2 linked regions of the Mesorhizobium opportunistum WSM2075 genome follow. The protein of the gene in region 1 interacts with the protein of each later gene in a pairwise test. Links are inferred from orthologs where the notes say so. Each region holds a gene or a part of one and is shown in the gene's direction. Other genes may lie near its edges.

What was found.
Region 2: the proteins of MESOP_RS12070 (region 1) and grpE interact in binary tests that used the Escherichia coli proteins (3 or more experiments, as listed by UniProt). The link is inferred for Mesorhizobium opportunistum WSM2075 from one-to-one orthologs.

Annotation. Positions count from the first base shown.
Region 1 is NC_015675.1:2,510,266-2,517,262, reverse strand. What follows is about bases 1,243-4,169. They hold MESOP_RS12070 (Nramp family divalent metal transporter), read left to right. Parts: upstream 1,243-1,987; coding sequence 1,988-3,352; downstream 3,353-4,169. Other genes in these bases: MESOP_RS12065 (protein-L-isoaspartate O-methyltransferase family protein), read left to right, coding at 3,430-4,169; mntR (manganese-binding transcriptional regulator MntR), read right to left, coding at 1,306-1,755. Also shown: MESOP_RS12085 (hypothetical protein), read left to right, coding at 1-997; MESOP_RS12080 (hypothetical protein), read right to left, coding at 1,023-1,211; more of MESOP_RS12065, read left to right, coding at 4,170-4,284; MESOP_RS12060 (dihydrofolate reductase family protein), read left to right, coding at 4,396-5,046; MESOP_RS12055 (LysR family transcriptional regulator), read right to left, coding at 5,290-6,198; MESOP_RS12050 (LysE family translocator), read left to right, coding at 6,255-6,854. UniProt on the Escherichia coli protein: H(+)-stimulated, divalent metal cation uptake system. Involved in manganese and iron uptake. Can also transport cadmium, cobalt, zinc and to a lesser extent nickel and copper. Involved in response to reactive oxygen.
Region 2 is NC_015675.1:1,859,484-1,866,492, forward strand. The notes cover bases 2,343-5,281. They hold grpE (nucleotide exchange factor GrpE), read left to right. Parts: upstream 2,343-3,465; coding sequence 3,466-4,098; downstream 4,099-5,281. Other genes in these bases: MESOP_RS08865 (ABC transporter ATP-binding protein), read left to right, coding at 2,343-2,963; MESOP_RS08870 (NepR family anti-sigma factor), read right to left, coding at 3,025-3,228; MESOP_RS08880 (trimeric intracellular cation channel family protein), read left to right, coding at 4,210-4,842; olsB (l-ornithine N(alpha)-acyltransferase), read right to left, coding at 4,920-5,281. Also shown: MESOP_RS08860 (ADP-ribosylglycohydrolase family protein), read left to right, coding at 1-1,852; more of MESOP_RS08865, read left to right, coding at 1,887-2,342; more of olsB, read right to left, coding at 5,282-5,795; MESOP_RS08890 (hybrid sensor histidine kinase/response regulator), read right to left, coding at 6,081-7,009. UniProt on the Escherichia coli protein: Participates actively in the response to hyperosmotic and heat shock by preventing the aggregation of stress-denatured proteins, in association with DnaK and GrpE. It is the nucleotide exchange factor for DnaK and may function as a thermosensor.

The DNA of each region.
Region 1 (6,997 bases):
CGACCAGGCACTGAAGGACTATGTGGCCAAGGGCAATACGCTCGCCACCATCAAGTCCGTGGCCGGCTTCGACTTGCGGCTGAACGAGATGAGCTGCACCGGCTGCCACCAGACGCACGGTATAGCCGGCTTCCACTACACCGGCGCCGACCCGGCCAGCGAGCCGCGCCGCAATGCCGTCTTCGTGCCTGGCTCGGCCGTCTTCTTCGCCGACCTGCCGCGCCGCCGCGCCATTGTCGAGCAGTTCGCCGCCGGCGGTCATCCGGATTTCACCAGGGGTTTCGCCGCCCGTCCCGACCAGAAATATGCCGAGGCGCTGAAAGGCACCGACCTCTACAATGGCTGGGGCTCGATCTGCTATAGCGGTAAGGACGCAAGCTTCAAGGACTGGACCTGCGGCGCCGGCCTGCGCTGCGCGGGCGTCCACGAAGGCGCCATCCACCCGGGTTTCGGCACCTGTGTCAGCGAGAAGGGCACCGCGGTCGGCGACCCGGTCGAGTTCGGCGAGATCAGGATGTCGACATGGGGCAGCGACCAGTATTGCCGTCTGTCGCCGGCCACCGCCAAGGCATGCGCCATCGACCCCGCGAAGGACAAGAAGCCGGTGGTCAAGCTCGCCGGATACGGTGCTGCGCGTCAGCGCTACGACAACCCGCAGCAGAAGACCGGCGGCTTTCCCGGCGGCATGCTGCGCAAGGCGACCTGCGACAAGCTTCCCGACGAGGCCACCTGCGGCCGGTTGGCCAAGACCGGCTTCAACGACTGCATCGCCTCGGGCAAGGATCACAAATTCTGCACCAGGGAATTCACCAAGACCGCCGGCCTGCGCGCCTGCGACAAGGCGCGTCCCTGCCGCGAGGACTATATCTGCACCGCCGGCTATGACGATCTGGCCGAAGCCAAGCCTGGCGAAGGCACCTGCATTCCGCCCTATTTCATCTTCCAGTTCCGCGTCGACGGCCATCCCAGGAGCTGGGTGCAGGATGTTCGCGAGTGAACCAACCCTGCATCGCGCAACGGACTTACCCCTTCTGCTTGGCGCCGGCGCTCTTGCCGTCCGAGCTTTTCGAACGCTCTTCGAAACGCGCCGCTCCCTTCTTCAGGGGGTGACCGATCTCGGCCTCGGTCTTGCGCTCGTCCTTCGCAGCCGCCTGCTTCAATCCGCTGGCCGCCTGCTTGCCCTTCGCCGTCGGTGCCTGTTCAATGCCCATCGCTTCCTCCCTTGGCGCGCGACATCGCGCGCTCCCAGGAGCAACGTGCATGACATCGGACGGTTCCGGCGGCTCGGGGAGCGGCTGGCGCGGCTCAGCGCGCCGTCATCGCCTTGCGGAACGCTTCCAGTGTCTCGGCGCTGACATGGTGCTCGATGCCCTCGGCATCGATGCGCGCCGTCTCCGCGCTGACGCCGAGCGAGCGCAGGAAAGCTTCCACAGTCTGGTGGCGGATGCGGCTTTCCTCGGCGACCTTGCGGCCGGCCTCTGTCAGGAACACGCCGCGATAGGGTTTTCTCGACACCAGCCCGTCGGCGCACAGCCGCGTCAGCATCTTGGCCACCGTCGGCTGGGCGACGCCGAGCCGTGCGGCGATATCGACCTGGCGCGCCTCGTTGCCGTCCTCGATCAGATCGGCGATCAGCTCGACATAATCCTCGACCAGCGCGCTGCGGCGCGCTTGGCGCTGCTGCCGGAATCCTTCCGAATGGACGTCGGCGTCAGGCAGTGGCTCGCGCGGGACCGGTCTGTTCTTCAGCGCCAATGCGCGCTCCTCCTCGGGAGTTTAGCCGTTGCTGCTTTATAGCACGGGCTCTGATTCTTCAGGGCGTTTATTTGCATTCCCGCACAGGCGCAACCGGCGTTCCCAATTGCGTCTGTCACCAGCGCTTCGGGGCATCGGATAAAAAGCACATACAATGAAATATAGCCTATTGCATAATGTTGAGCCATGGCATAGGTTATGGATATTCCCGGACGTGTCGGAAAGCCTTTCCATGTCAGAAGCAGAAGCCACAGCCTCCCGTTCCGCATGGCGGTTCGCCAGGCGCGACGAGGACGACCAGCCCAGCCTGCGCGAGGTCAATTCCTCGATCGCCGTGCCGAGTTCGGGCGTCTGGTTCCGCCGCCTGTTCGCCTTCATGGGCCCCGGCTACATGGTTTCGGTCGGCTATATGGACCCCGGCAACTGGGCCACCGACCTCGCCGGCGGCGCGCAGTTCGGCTACACGCTTCTGTTCATCATCATGCTGTCCAACCTGATGGCGATCCTGCTTCAGGCGCTGGCCGCTAGGCTCGGCATCGCCACCGGCCGCGACCTCGCCCAGGCCTGCCGCGCCTACTACCCGCGCCCGGTCAATTTCGTGCTGTGGATCGCCTGCGAGCTCGCCATTATCGCCTGCGACCTCGCCGAAGTCATCGGCACCGCGATCGCGCTGCAGCTACTGTTTGGCATTCCGCTGATCGGCGGCGCTATGCTGACGGCGCTCGACGCCTTCCTGGTGCTGCTCTTGATGAACAAGGGGTTCCGGTATCTCGAAGCCTTCGTCATTGCGCTGCTGATCATCATCTTCAGCTGCTTCGCCATCCAGATCTTCGTCGCCGCGCCTCCGGCCGGCACGATCCTGCATGCGATGTTCGTGCCGTCCTCCGAAATCGTCACCAATCCCGCGATGCTCTACATCGCCATCGGCATCATCGGCGCCACGGTGATGCCGCACAACCTCTATCTGCACTCCTCGATCGTGCAGACGCGTGCCTATGAGCGTACCGAAAAGGGCAAGCGCGACGCCATCAAATGGGCGACGACGGACTCAACCATCGCCCTGATGCTGGCGCTGTTCGTCAATGCCGCGATCCTGATCGTCTCGGCGGTCGCCTTCCACGACACCGGCCACCACGATGTCGCCGAGATCGGCCAGGCCTTCGAGTTGCTGTCGCCGCTGCTCGGCCTCGGCATCGCCTCCATCCTGTTTGCCGTGGCGCTGCTGGCGTCGGGCCTGAACTCGACGGTGACGGCGACGCTCGCCGGCCAGATCGTCATGGAAGGGTTCCTGCGCCTGCGCATCCCCAACTGGGCGCGCCGGCTTTTGACCCGCGGCCTCGCCATCATCCCGGTGGTGGTCGTCACCGCGCTCTACGGCGAAAAGGGCACCGGCCAGTTGCTGGTGTTCAGCCAGGTGATCCTGTCGATGCAGCTGCCCTTTGCGGTGGTGCCGCTGGTGCAGTTCGTTTCCGACAAGAAGAAGATGGGCAACCTTGCCATTCCGCGCGCTGTCGCGGCCCTTGCCTGGGTGGTCGCGGCGATCATCCTGGTGCTGAACTTCAAGCTGCTCTACGACACGATGTTCGGGGTCGGCTGAGGTTTCACCGGCAGTTCGAACGTTCCTGAACATGTAATCCGCGACAGATCGCCGGCCCGCGCTATCTCTGCATTGCCATGAGCAATATCGAGGATATCAGGAAATTCTACGCGCGGCTGATGGCGGCCAATGCCGCCTCGCCCGACCCGCGCCTGGAAGAGGTGTTCGCCGAGGTGCCGCGCGAAGCCTTCCTCGGCCCAGGGCCGTGGACGATCATCGCCGGCAACGGCAAGGTCACGACGCCGAGCGCCGACCCGGCGCACCTCTACCAGAACGTGCTGGTGGTGCTCGATGCCGACAAGGGCATCAACAATGGCGAGCCGTTCCTGCACGCCATGTGGATCGGGAAGCTGGCGCCGAAGCCCGGCGAGGCCGTTTCTCACATCGGCGCTGGTACCGGCTACTACACCGCCTTGCTGGCCAGGCTGGTTTCACCTGACGGCACCGTCACCGCCTTCGAACTCGACGGCAGGCTGGCCGACCTGGCACGCAAGAATCTCGAAGCCTATGGCAACGCGACCGCCGTCCATGGCGATGCCGTGACCGCGCCCTTGCCGCCATCCGATATCATCTATGTCAACGCCGGCGTCGTCGCCCCTCCGGCCGGATGGCTGGAGGCGTTGCGCCCAGGCGGCCGCATGATCTTTCCCTGGCGCCCGGCCGAGCGCGTGCCGCTGGCGGTGATGGTGACCCGTACCGAAAAGGGCCTCGCCTGCGATCCCTTCATGCGCTCCTGGTTCATCCCATGCTTCGGTGCCTCGGTTGCGGAGCTTGCCGCAAAAATTCCGACCCGCGACGAGGCGACGCGCAGCCGCTCGATCTGGCTGACCAAGGACAAGCCACCGGACCGCACGGCCACCGCGATCTTCAGCGACGTCTGGTTCTCGTCGAAAGGTCTCGATGCGGCACCGCGCGCCAGATCCCGGAAATGATGGAGGGCCGCCAGGAATTTCGCGTGCCCTGTCGGATTGGCCGCCGATCGCCCGTCCTTGGGGCTGGAGTCCGGCCACGACGGCATGGATTGGAGAAACGGGAGCATTCGAATGAGAAAGATCATCGCAGCCACCTTCGTCAGCCTCGACGGTGTCATGCAAGCGCCTGGCGGTCCGGAAGAAGATCCGGTCGGCGGCTTCAAGTTCGGCGGCTGGACCTTCCATTACTTTGACGAGGTGGGAGGCGCGGCAATGGATGAACTCTTCTCCAAGCCCTTCGCCCTGCTCCTCGGCCGCAGAACCTACGACATCTTCGCCGCGTACTGGCCGTATCAGAAGGATCCGATCGCGGACGCCTTCAACCCCGCGACCAAATATGTGGCCACGCACCGGCCTGACACCCTCACCTGGCAGAACACGCAATCGCTTGGGGAAGACATCATCGCGACGGTGCGCCGCCTCAGCCAGGAGGATGGACCTGACCTGCTCATCCAGGGATCGGCCGATCTGATCCAGACCCTGCTCGCCAACGGGCTGATCGACGAGATTCGGCTGATGATCTTCCCGCTGTTGCTGGGCAAGGGCAAGCGCCTGTTCGGCGGTGACGCGATGCCGGCCGCCTTCAAGCTTGCCAAGTCGCAGGCCACCAGCACCGGCGTCATCATCGCCACCTACGAGCGCGCGGGCGAAATTAAGGTCGGCTCGTTTGTCACGGGGGAGCCATCCGAAGCCGAGATTGAGCGGCGCAGGAATTGGAAGTAGCGGGACGGCCTTGGCACCTTTCCTCTCCCTCCGGAGGGGGGAGAGGTGGCGCCGCGAAGCGGCGACGGAGTGGGGGAAGCCCTCCGCGAAACGCACCACCGCAAGACAGGCACAATCAGGCGGGCAAGAAGACTGAGGCCAGCGGCAGTCAGGCGAAAAAAGATCGACCCCCACTCCGTCGAGCTTCGCTCGACACCTCTCCCCCGATCGACGGGGGAGAGGAACCCAAGCTCCTGCCTGGTTTCAAGCCGCAACCGGCCGCCGCGCCAGCCCATCGCGTATGTGCCGCGCGAACTCCTGCGCCGCCGGGCCGACGCCGTGCCTTGGCAGATGCAGGTTGATGGCAAAATTCGGCAGCGGCGGCAGCCCCGACTCGAACGGCAGGATGTCGAGGTCCGGAGGCACGGTCGAGGCGAGCCAGGTGGTGACGGCAAGGTCGGAGCGCACCGTCGCCGTCGTCGCGTCTATGTTGCCGTTCTCGAACACGGTGCGCCATTCCAGCCCATATTCGTTGAGAGCCGAAAGCACCGCCGGGCGGAAGGCGCAGGTGTCGGCGACGATCGAGACCGGCAGCGGCCGCTTGGCGCGGGCGACGCCGCCCTTCGCGCCGACCCAGACCAGCCGATCGACGGCAAGGCATTCGCCGGCCGTCGGCCCAACCCGCTCCTCGATCACCGCAAGGTCGATGGTACCTCCCGCAAGGGCCGTGGCCAGTTCCGGCGACGAGGCGCAGACCAGCGAGATCTCGACCTGCGGATAGGTCTCGGCATAGGCCTTCAGCACCGGCGCCAGCAAGGTGCCGACGAGATCGTAGGGCACGCCGAGCCGCACCTGGCCGGCGACAGCACTTCCCGCCATCTCGGCCCAGATCTCGTCGTTGAGGCTGAGCAGGCGCTTGGCCTTGTCGAACAGCCGCTCGCCGGAGCGCGTCAGGCGCAGGCCGCGTCGGTCGCGCTCGAAGAGGCTGCAGCCGAGCGTCTCCTCCAGCCGCTTGACCTGCTGGCTGACGGCGCCCTGCGTCAGATGCAGCGCGTTGGCGGCCGCCGTCATGCTCGCCTTGTCGGCCACGGTGACGAAAGTGCGCACCAGCGCAGTATCGAGATTGCGGATCATCCGTTCATTATAGGTGCTAATGCCAAGCATCGCAAACATTGCATTTACTGATATTAGCTCAAGTTTACCATGGAGCCTCCGACGAAGGACGCCCCATGCTCCAGCCCATCCTGCCGCTCATCCTGTTTGCCTTCGTGGCCACCGCCACGCCGGGCATCGCCACCACCTTGTCGACCGCCTCGGGCGCGCAGTTCGGCTTTCGCCGGTCGGTTCCCCTGATGATCGGCAGCGCCGCCGGCCTCGCCACCGTGACTGCGGCTGCGGCCGCCGGCCTTGCCGGCCTGCTGCTTGCCGTGCCCTCGCTGCAATTGGCGATGAAGGTGATCGGCTCGCTCTATCTCCTGTGGCTGGCGCTCAAGATCGGCCGAGCCGGGCCACCCAATCTCGATGTGACGATGGCCAGGCCGAACAGCTTCCTTGGCGGCGCCGGCATCCAGTGGATGAACCCCAAGGGCTGGGCGATGGGACTGGGCGCGGCGGCCTCCTTCGCAGCCCTTGCCGACGGGCCGGGACAACTCGCCTTGCTGCTCGGCTCGACCTTCGGCCTCGCCGCCGCCATCTCGCTGTCCGTCTGGTGCGTCGCCGGCATGGTGTTGGCCCGGCTGCTCAAGACGGAATGGCAATGGCGCGCGCTCAACATCGTGCTGGCGCTAGTGCTGGCCGCCTCGATCATTCCGATGTGGCGGCCGGCTTGAGGGCGCGGCGGCCTTGCAGAACCTGGGGCTTGTCCCCTACAAAGCGCTTATGCTGAGCTGGTCGACCCCCACTCCGTCTCGGCTTCGCCGAGCCACCTCTCCCCCGATCCACGGGGTAGAGGAAAGGCGCCAGGCTTTTTGCC
Region 2 (7,009 bases), 650 kb from region 1 along the record:
CGGCAAGGCATGGCTGAACTATATCGTCGAGGAGCGTTCGATCCTGTGGTGGGGCGGCAGCGGCAACTCGACCGAGCATACTGCATGGCTCAATCTCAAGAAGGGCATACCGGCCCCGCATTCGGGTTCCATCGCCACCAATGGTGCGACCGTCGCCGAGCAGATCGGCGCCCAGATCTTCATCGACGGCTGGGCGATGGTGGCGCCTGAGCAGCCGCAACTGGCGGCAAAGCTTGCCGAACAGGCCGGCAAGGTCTCGCATGACGGCGAATCCGTCCATGCGGCGATGCTGTGGGCGGCAATGGAGGCCGAAGCCTTTGTCTCCAGCGACATCGACCATCTCATCGATACCGGCCTGTCGGTCATCCCGCGCGACAGCCTGATCGCCAAACTCATCGCCGACATCCGCGGCTGGGTGAAGGCACATCCCGACTGGCACGACACGCGCCAGAAGATCGAAGACAAATACGGCTACGACAAATATCCAGGTAATTGCCATGTCGTGCCCAACCACGCGCTGATGGTGATGGCCGTGCTCTATGCGCCGGACGATTTCCAAAAGGCGCAGATGATCGTCAACACGTCGGGCTGGGACACCGATTGCAATGCGGGCAATGTCGGCTGCCTGCTTGCCCTGATGCTCGGCCTCGACGGCATCGAGGCCGGACCGGACTGGCGCGGGCCGATCGCCGACCGCCTGCTGATTTCCTCGGCCGACGGCGGCAACTCGATCAACGACGCGGTGCGAACAGCCTACTATATCGCCAATCTCGGCATGGCGCTCGCCGGTGGAAATCCGCTCGACGCGCCGAAGGCCGGCGCCCAATTCCACTTCTCGCTTTCCGGCAGCCAGCAGGGTTTTCGGCCGGTGGAGGGGCATGGCTTGGCCAGCGGCGTTCGCGTCGGCAATGTCGAGTTCGAGAATGGCCGTGCCCTGACCGTAAGCTATGAAGCCCTGGCTCCCGGCCTGGCTGCCGTCGTGACGACACCGACCTTCTCGCCGCGGGAGGTGCTGTCGATGCGCACCTACGACCTGATGGCCACGCCGCTCGTCTATCCCGGGCAGGTGGTCAAGGCGCGCGTCGTCGCCGATCGCCGCAACAAGGGCGCGGTGTCGGTGCGGCTGCGCATTCGCGCCTATGATGGCGACGATCGCCTGCGCGACATCGATAGCGATGCGATTGCCCTGAATGCCGGCGAGGACCGCGTGCTTTCATGGCGCCTGCCGGATCTGGACGGCCAGCCGATCGCCGAGATCGGCATCATGCTCACCAGCGAGGGCAGGCGCGCCGACGGTCGTGTGCTGCTCGACTATCTCAGATGGGATGGGGCGCCGGACCTGAACTTGCATCGGCCGGCCGGCGATTGCGATTTCTGGCGCATGGCCTGGGTCAACGGCGTCAGCTTCTTTTCCAAGCGTTTTCCGCCGAGTTTCCGCATTTCGCAGAGCCGCGACGAGGGCATCGTCATTCACGGCACGCGGCAGTGGACCGATTACAAGGTATCGAGCGACATCGTCATCCACCTTGGCAATTACGGCGGTGTCTGCGCGCGCGTCCAGGGCTTGCGGCGCTACTACGCCGTGCGCGCCACGCGCGATGGCAAGCTGCAGATCGTGCGTACACGGGATGCCGAAACGGTCGTTCTGGCGGAGACCGATTTCGAACTGGTCTTCGAAAAGACCATTCCGGTGACGCTGACCGTCAAGGGCAGCCGCATCACGGCGCTTTTCGGCGGCGTGGCGCTCGAGGCTGACGACACGAGTTCGCAGGCGCTCACCAACGGCGGCATCGGATTGCTGATCGCGGAAGGCGCGCTGTCCACCGACAACATACATGTGAGCGCGACCTGAACGTCTCGCGACCACAATCCCAGGAAAAATCCCGATGGCTTCAGTCGAAATCGCCAACGTCCTCAAATCCTACGCCGGGCACGAGGTGCTGCACGGCGTCTCGGTCAAGATTCCGGACGGTCAATTCGTGGTTCTCGTCGGTCCGTCGGGCTGCGGCAAGTCTACTTTGCTGCGCATGATCGCCGGACTGGAGGATATTTCGGGCGGCACGATCAGCATCGGTGACAGAGTGGTCAACGACCTGCCGCCCAAGCAACGCGACATATCCATGGTGTTCCAGAATTATGCGCTCTATCCGCATATGACGGTCGCTGAAAACATGGCGTTCTCGATGACGCTTGCCAAGGCGCCGAAGGCGGAAAAGGCCGAGCGGGTGGCCAAGGCCGCGGAAATCCTGGGCCTGACGCCGCTGCTTGATCGCTATCCGCGCCAGCTGTCGGGCGGCCAGCGGCAGCGTGTCGCCATGGGGCGGTCGATCGTGCGCAACCCGCAGGTCTTCCTGTTTGACGAGCCGCTGTCGAACTTGGACGCCAAACTGCGCGTGGCCATGCGCGCCGAGATCAAGGGGCTGCACCAGCGCCTGCGCACCACCACTGTCTATGTAACGCACGACCAGGTCGAAGCCATGACGATGGCCGACCAGATCGTCGTGTTGAACAACGGACGGGTGGAGCAGATCGGCACGCCGCTCGATCTCTACGATCACCCGGTCAATATGTTCGTCGCGACCTTCATCGGTTCGCCGTCGATGAACATCATCAGCGGCGTGGTCGCACGCGACAACGGCATACCGGCGGTGCGAACAGCCGACGGGACATTGTTGCCGGTCGGTTCAGCCTTCAGCGCGCCAGACGGAAAGCCGGTCCAATACGGGTTCCGGCCAGAGCATTTGAGCGTCTGTGCGCCGGGCAAGGGGACTGCCGCATTGGTTGGCGTGGTCGAGCCGATGGGTTCGGAGACCCAGGTTCATCTGACGATCGGCGGTGAGCCGGCGGTCGCCGTGTTTCGCGACAGAATCAGCGCCCGTCCCGGAGAGACGCTCTTCGTCGCCCCCGACATCGCCAAGCTGAACCTGTTCGATGCCGGAACGGGCAAGGCCCTGGATATTTGACGAGCCAATTCGTGTGCGGATCCTGGCTGGAGCCCTGCGTCGCATAGGGCCAGATGTGTCGCTACCGGCGCCCGCTGCTGCCTGAGGGGCTGCCGGCTGCCCGATCGAGGCGGTCAAGTAAATCCCTGAAGCGGTCGGGAATGTCGGCGTCGATGCGGAAGGCCGGCAGGGTGCGCAGAAAGCGCGTCATTGCCTTGGCGCCGACCTGGCGCCTGACCTCCGCGGCAAGCCGTTTTTCCTTTTCAGCCTTGTTGCGGGTCATCATTTCAAAATCCTGTGTCGGCTCCGAAACTCCTCCAGCAAGCGAATGGTTCCCGCATCACGCGCTTGTGGCAAGCAAAGCCGGCAAGTACGGTAAAGTTTGAATTAAAATCGAAGTATTGCCATTGGCGCCATTTGGGCCGGCCGAAGGCCTTCACGGTCGCTTGCCCCTTGATTTTTGAGCGTCAAACCTCGATATCGGGCACAAAATCCAAACCATTCGAGATGACGGGAAACGGCGATGAGCGACCAGGCAAAAGACGAACGCGCGCCCAACGAAGCCGAGGCGGCCGAGGCCAATGCCGAGCGCACGGAAGGCGGCATCGACGGCGACTATGAAGCGCTTGTGCGATTGCTCAAGGAAAATGAAGAGCTGAAGGACCGCGCGCTGCGCGTCGCGGCCGAGATGGAAAACCTGCGTCGCCGCACCGCGCGCGACGTACACGACGCACGCACCTATGCGGTGGCGAATTTCGCCCGCGACATGCTGTCGGTATCGGACAATCTGCGCCGCGCGCTGGACGCCATTCCGGCCGAGGCCAAGGCGTCGGGCGATGCCGGCTTCAAGGCGCTGATCGAAGGCGTCGACCTCACCGAGCGCGCCATGCTGTCGGCGCTGGAACGGCACGGGGTCAAGAAATTGACTCCGGAAGGCGAGAAATTCGATCCCAATTTCCATCAGGCGATGTTCGAAGTGCCCAATCCCGATGTCCCGGCCAACACGGTGGTTCAGGTCGTGCAGCCGGGCTATTCGATCGGCGAGCGCGTGCTGCGGCCGGCCATGGTCGGCGTCGCCAAGGGCGGCCCGAAGGTCGCCGCCGAGGCGCCGGTCGAACCGGGGCCGGTCAACGAGCAGGCGGAGAAGGATGCGTGATTAAGGCAGTAGGGGAGTAAGGCAGTAGGGGAGTAGGGAAAAAGGGAGTCCCACCGACGGTGCGGCTTCGTGCTAAACATACTCCCCTACTCCCCTACTGCCTGGCCTTCCATGCACCCCATCGCCCTTCTCGACTATGCCGGCATTGCCGTTTTTGCGGCGACGGGGGCGTTGGCTGCGTCGCGCAAGCAGCTCGACGTCATCGGTTTCCTGTTCCTGGCCAGCGTCACCGGCATCGGCGGCGGCACGTTTCGCGACCTCATCCTCAATGTGCCTGTGTTCTGGGTGGGAAACCGCGACTATGTGCTGATCTGCGCGGTGGTGGCGGTCCTGGTGTTCTTCACCGCGCACCGCGTCGAATCCCGCTATAGGCTGCTGCTCTGGCTCGACGCCGTCGGGCTGGCTGCCTTTTCGGTGATGGGCGCGGCAAAGGGCCTGGCAATCACCGGCTCGCCGGTGGTTTCCATCATCACCGGCATGCTGACCGCGACCTTCGGCGGCATATTGCGCGATCTCCTGGCCGGTGAGCCATCGGTGCTGCTGAAGCCCGAGATCTACGTCACGGCTGCCCTGGCGGGCGCCGCTATCTTCACACTGGGCGACGTCGCCGGACTGCCGCAGCTTGTCTCAGGCTTGGCCGGTTTCGCCGTGGCGCTCGCGGTGCGTGGCGGTGCGCTTCGTTTCGGCTGGGCATTTCCGTCCTACAAGAGCCGGCCCGGCCGGCGGCCTGAGGATATTCCGTAAAAGAGGCAGTAGGGACTAGTCAGTAGTGAGTAGTGAGAGGAGCGTGACTCGTGACGTCTTGCCTACTGCCTACTGCCTCACGCGGCGAAGCGCTGGGCTTCCCCGCCATAGTAGTTGACGTAGCGGGCACCGATCTCCTTGACCGGCATCACCACGAAGACGTCGACCGTCGAAAACTCGCGGTCGATGACGCAGCCGTCGCCGATGCGGGCACCGACGCGCAGATAGCCCTTGACCAAAGGCGGCATCGCCGCGATCGCTGCCTTGGCATTGACCGCCTCGATCGGCATCAGGTCCATGGAACAATAGCGCCCGGACACCGCGCGCACGTCCCAGGCCGAGTTCGTACGGCAATGATGAGAGAGATAGGTGAGCGCCTCGGCATGCGCCGCCGGCACGGTGCCCTGGAAGGAAGCACAGCCGGTCATCACGCCGATTTCGTAGTGATTGATGTAGGCCCAGATGCCTTGCCAGAGCGCCTCGATGGTGCGCTTCGACCGGTATTCGGGCAAAACGCAGGAACGGCCGAGCTCGAGAAAACGTTGGCCAGGATGACGGGCGATGAGCTTGGTCAGCTCGAATTCGCCTTCGGAATAGAAGCCTCCGGCGGCAGCCGCGATTTCTTGCCGCAGCAGGCGATAGGTGCCGACGATGCGGCGATGCTCGGGGCCGGAAATTGAATTGTCGAAGACAAGCAGATGGTCGCAGAGCGGATCGAACCGGTCGGCGTCACGGCGGTCCTGCGCCTGGAACAGATCTTTCCTGGCACCAAGCTCGTCGTAAAACACCCGGTAACGCACTTCCTGCGCGGCCGCGATCTCGGCCTCGTTGCGAGCAAGCCGCACTTCGAGATTGCCGATTCGGCCGAGTGCTGCGCCCTTTATGACGGAATCGACATTACGTCCGGCAAGCAAGGCGCTGCTGGCGTTCGGCCGAGTGTCACATTCCGGCATAACTGTATGCACGAGTGATTCTCCTTCGAGCCATCCCTCTTGGCACGGGGATACGGTGTAGGTGCAACAGGATTGTGACAGTACCGTGATACGACGTCGCGGGCAATACTTCGTCGGCTGGCGAAAACGGTCAACCGGCTACGTTCGGTAAGGAGACTCGAGGCGCGACGCGCCCGCGCGGGTTCAGGCAACGCGCTCCAGGCCTTGTTTTCATGCATGTCGTTTTTCCGAAGCGGAGGCCCACTTTTGGGCAAATGGATCAGCCGCGTACCGGAAAAAACCGGCTCAAGCGGCGACCTGGCCCTCGACGGCGTTGACCAGCGCGTCGGGATCGAGCGGCTTGGTGACAAAACCGCTGGCGCCGTGAGCAAGCACGGCATGGCGGGTCTTTTCCTGGCTATCGGCCGACAGCACCATGATCGGCACGGGCGGCGCGGATGTCTCCTCCTCATGGCGGCGGATCGCGGCAATGGCGTCCAGCCCATCCATGACCGGCATATGCAGGTCCATCAGCACCACGTCGAAGCGGTGCTTGTGCCCGGCGCTGGTGACGGCCTCGACCGCTGCCTTGCCATTGCCGACCACCTGGACGCGATGCCCAGCCTTCAGCAGCGTGGCGCGGGCCAGCATGGCATTGATGTCGTTGTCCTCGGCGATCAGCACGGACAGGCCTTGCTGGCGCTCGCTCGATGCACGCAGCGCCGGTGCCCGACGCTTTTCCGGTTGCGGGTGGGCAAGTGCCGGCGCATGGCTGCTCAAGAGGACACGCAAAAGTGTTCCCCCGCGCACCGGCCGGGCAAGGAAGGTCGTGTAGCCGCTGGCGCGGAATTCGCCCAGCATGCCGCGGTCGGTCGGTGCGATCAGCGTGATGGCCTCGCAATCGGAGAAGCCGCTTTGGCGCAACCGCTTGAGCAGCCTTCCATCGCTCTCTTCCATGGCCGCGTCGACCAGAAGCACGTCGCAGCCGTGAGCGAAGGGCGCGGCCTGCGCCACGGTGGTGGCGATCCCGGCCGTGCCGCCACTGGCGCGGATGGTGCGGGCGATGGCATCGGCCTCGACGGCGTTCCTGGACAGGATCACAGCGCGCCTGCCGGCAAGCGCGTCGAGCCGGCCCTGCGGCGCCTCGGTGGCCGCTGTGGCGGGGATCTCGAAGACGAATTCCGATCCCTGACCAAGCCGGCTGGAGACCGAAATCGTGCCGCCCATGGCAGCCA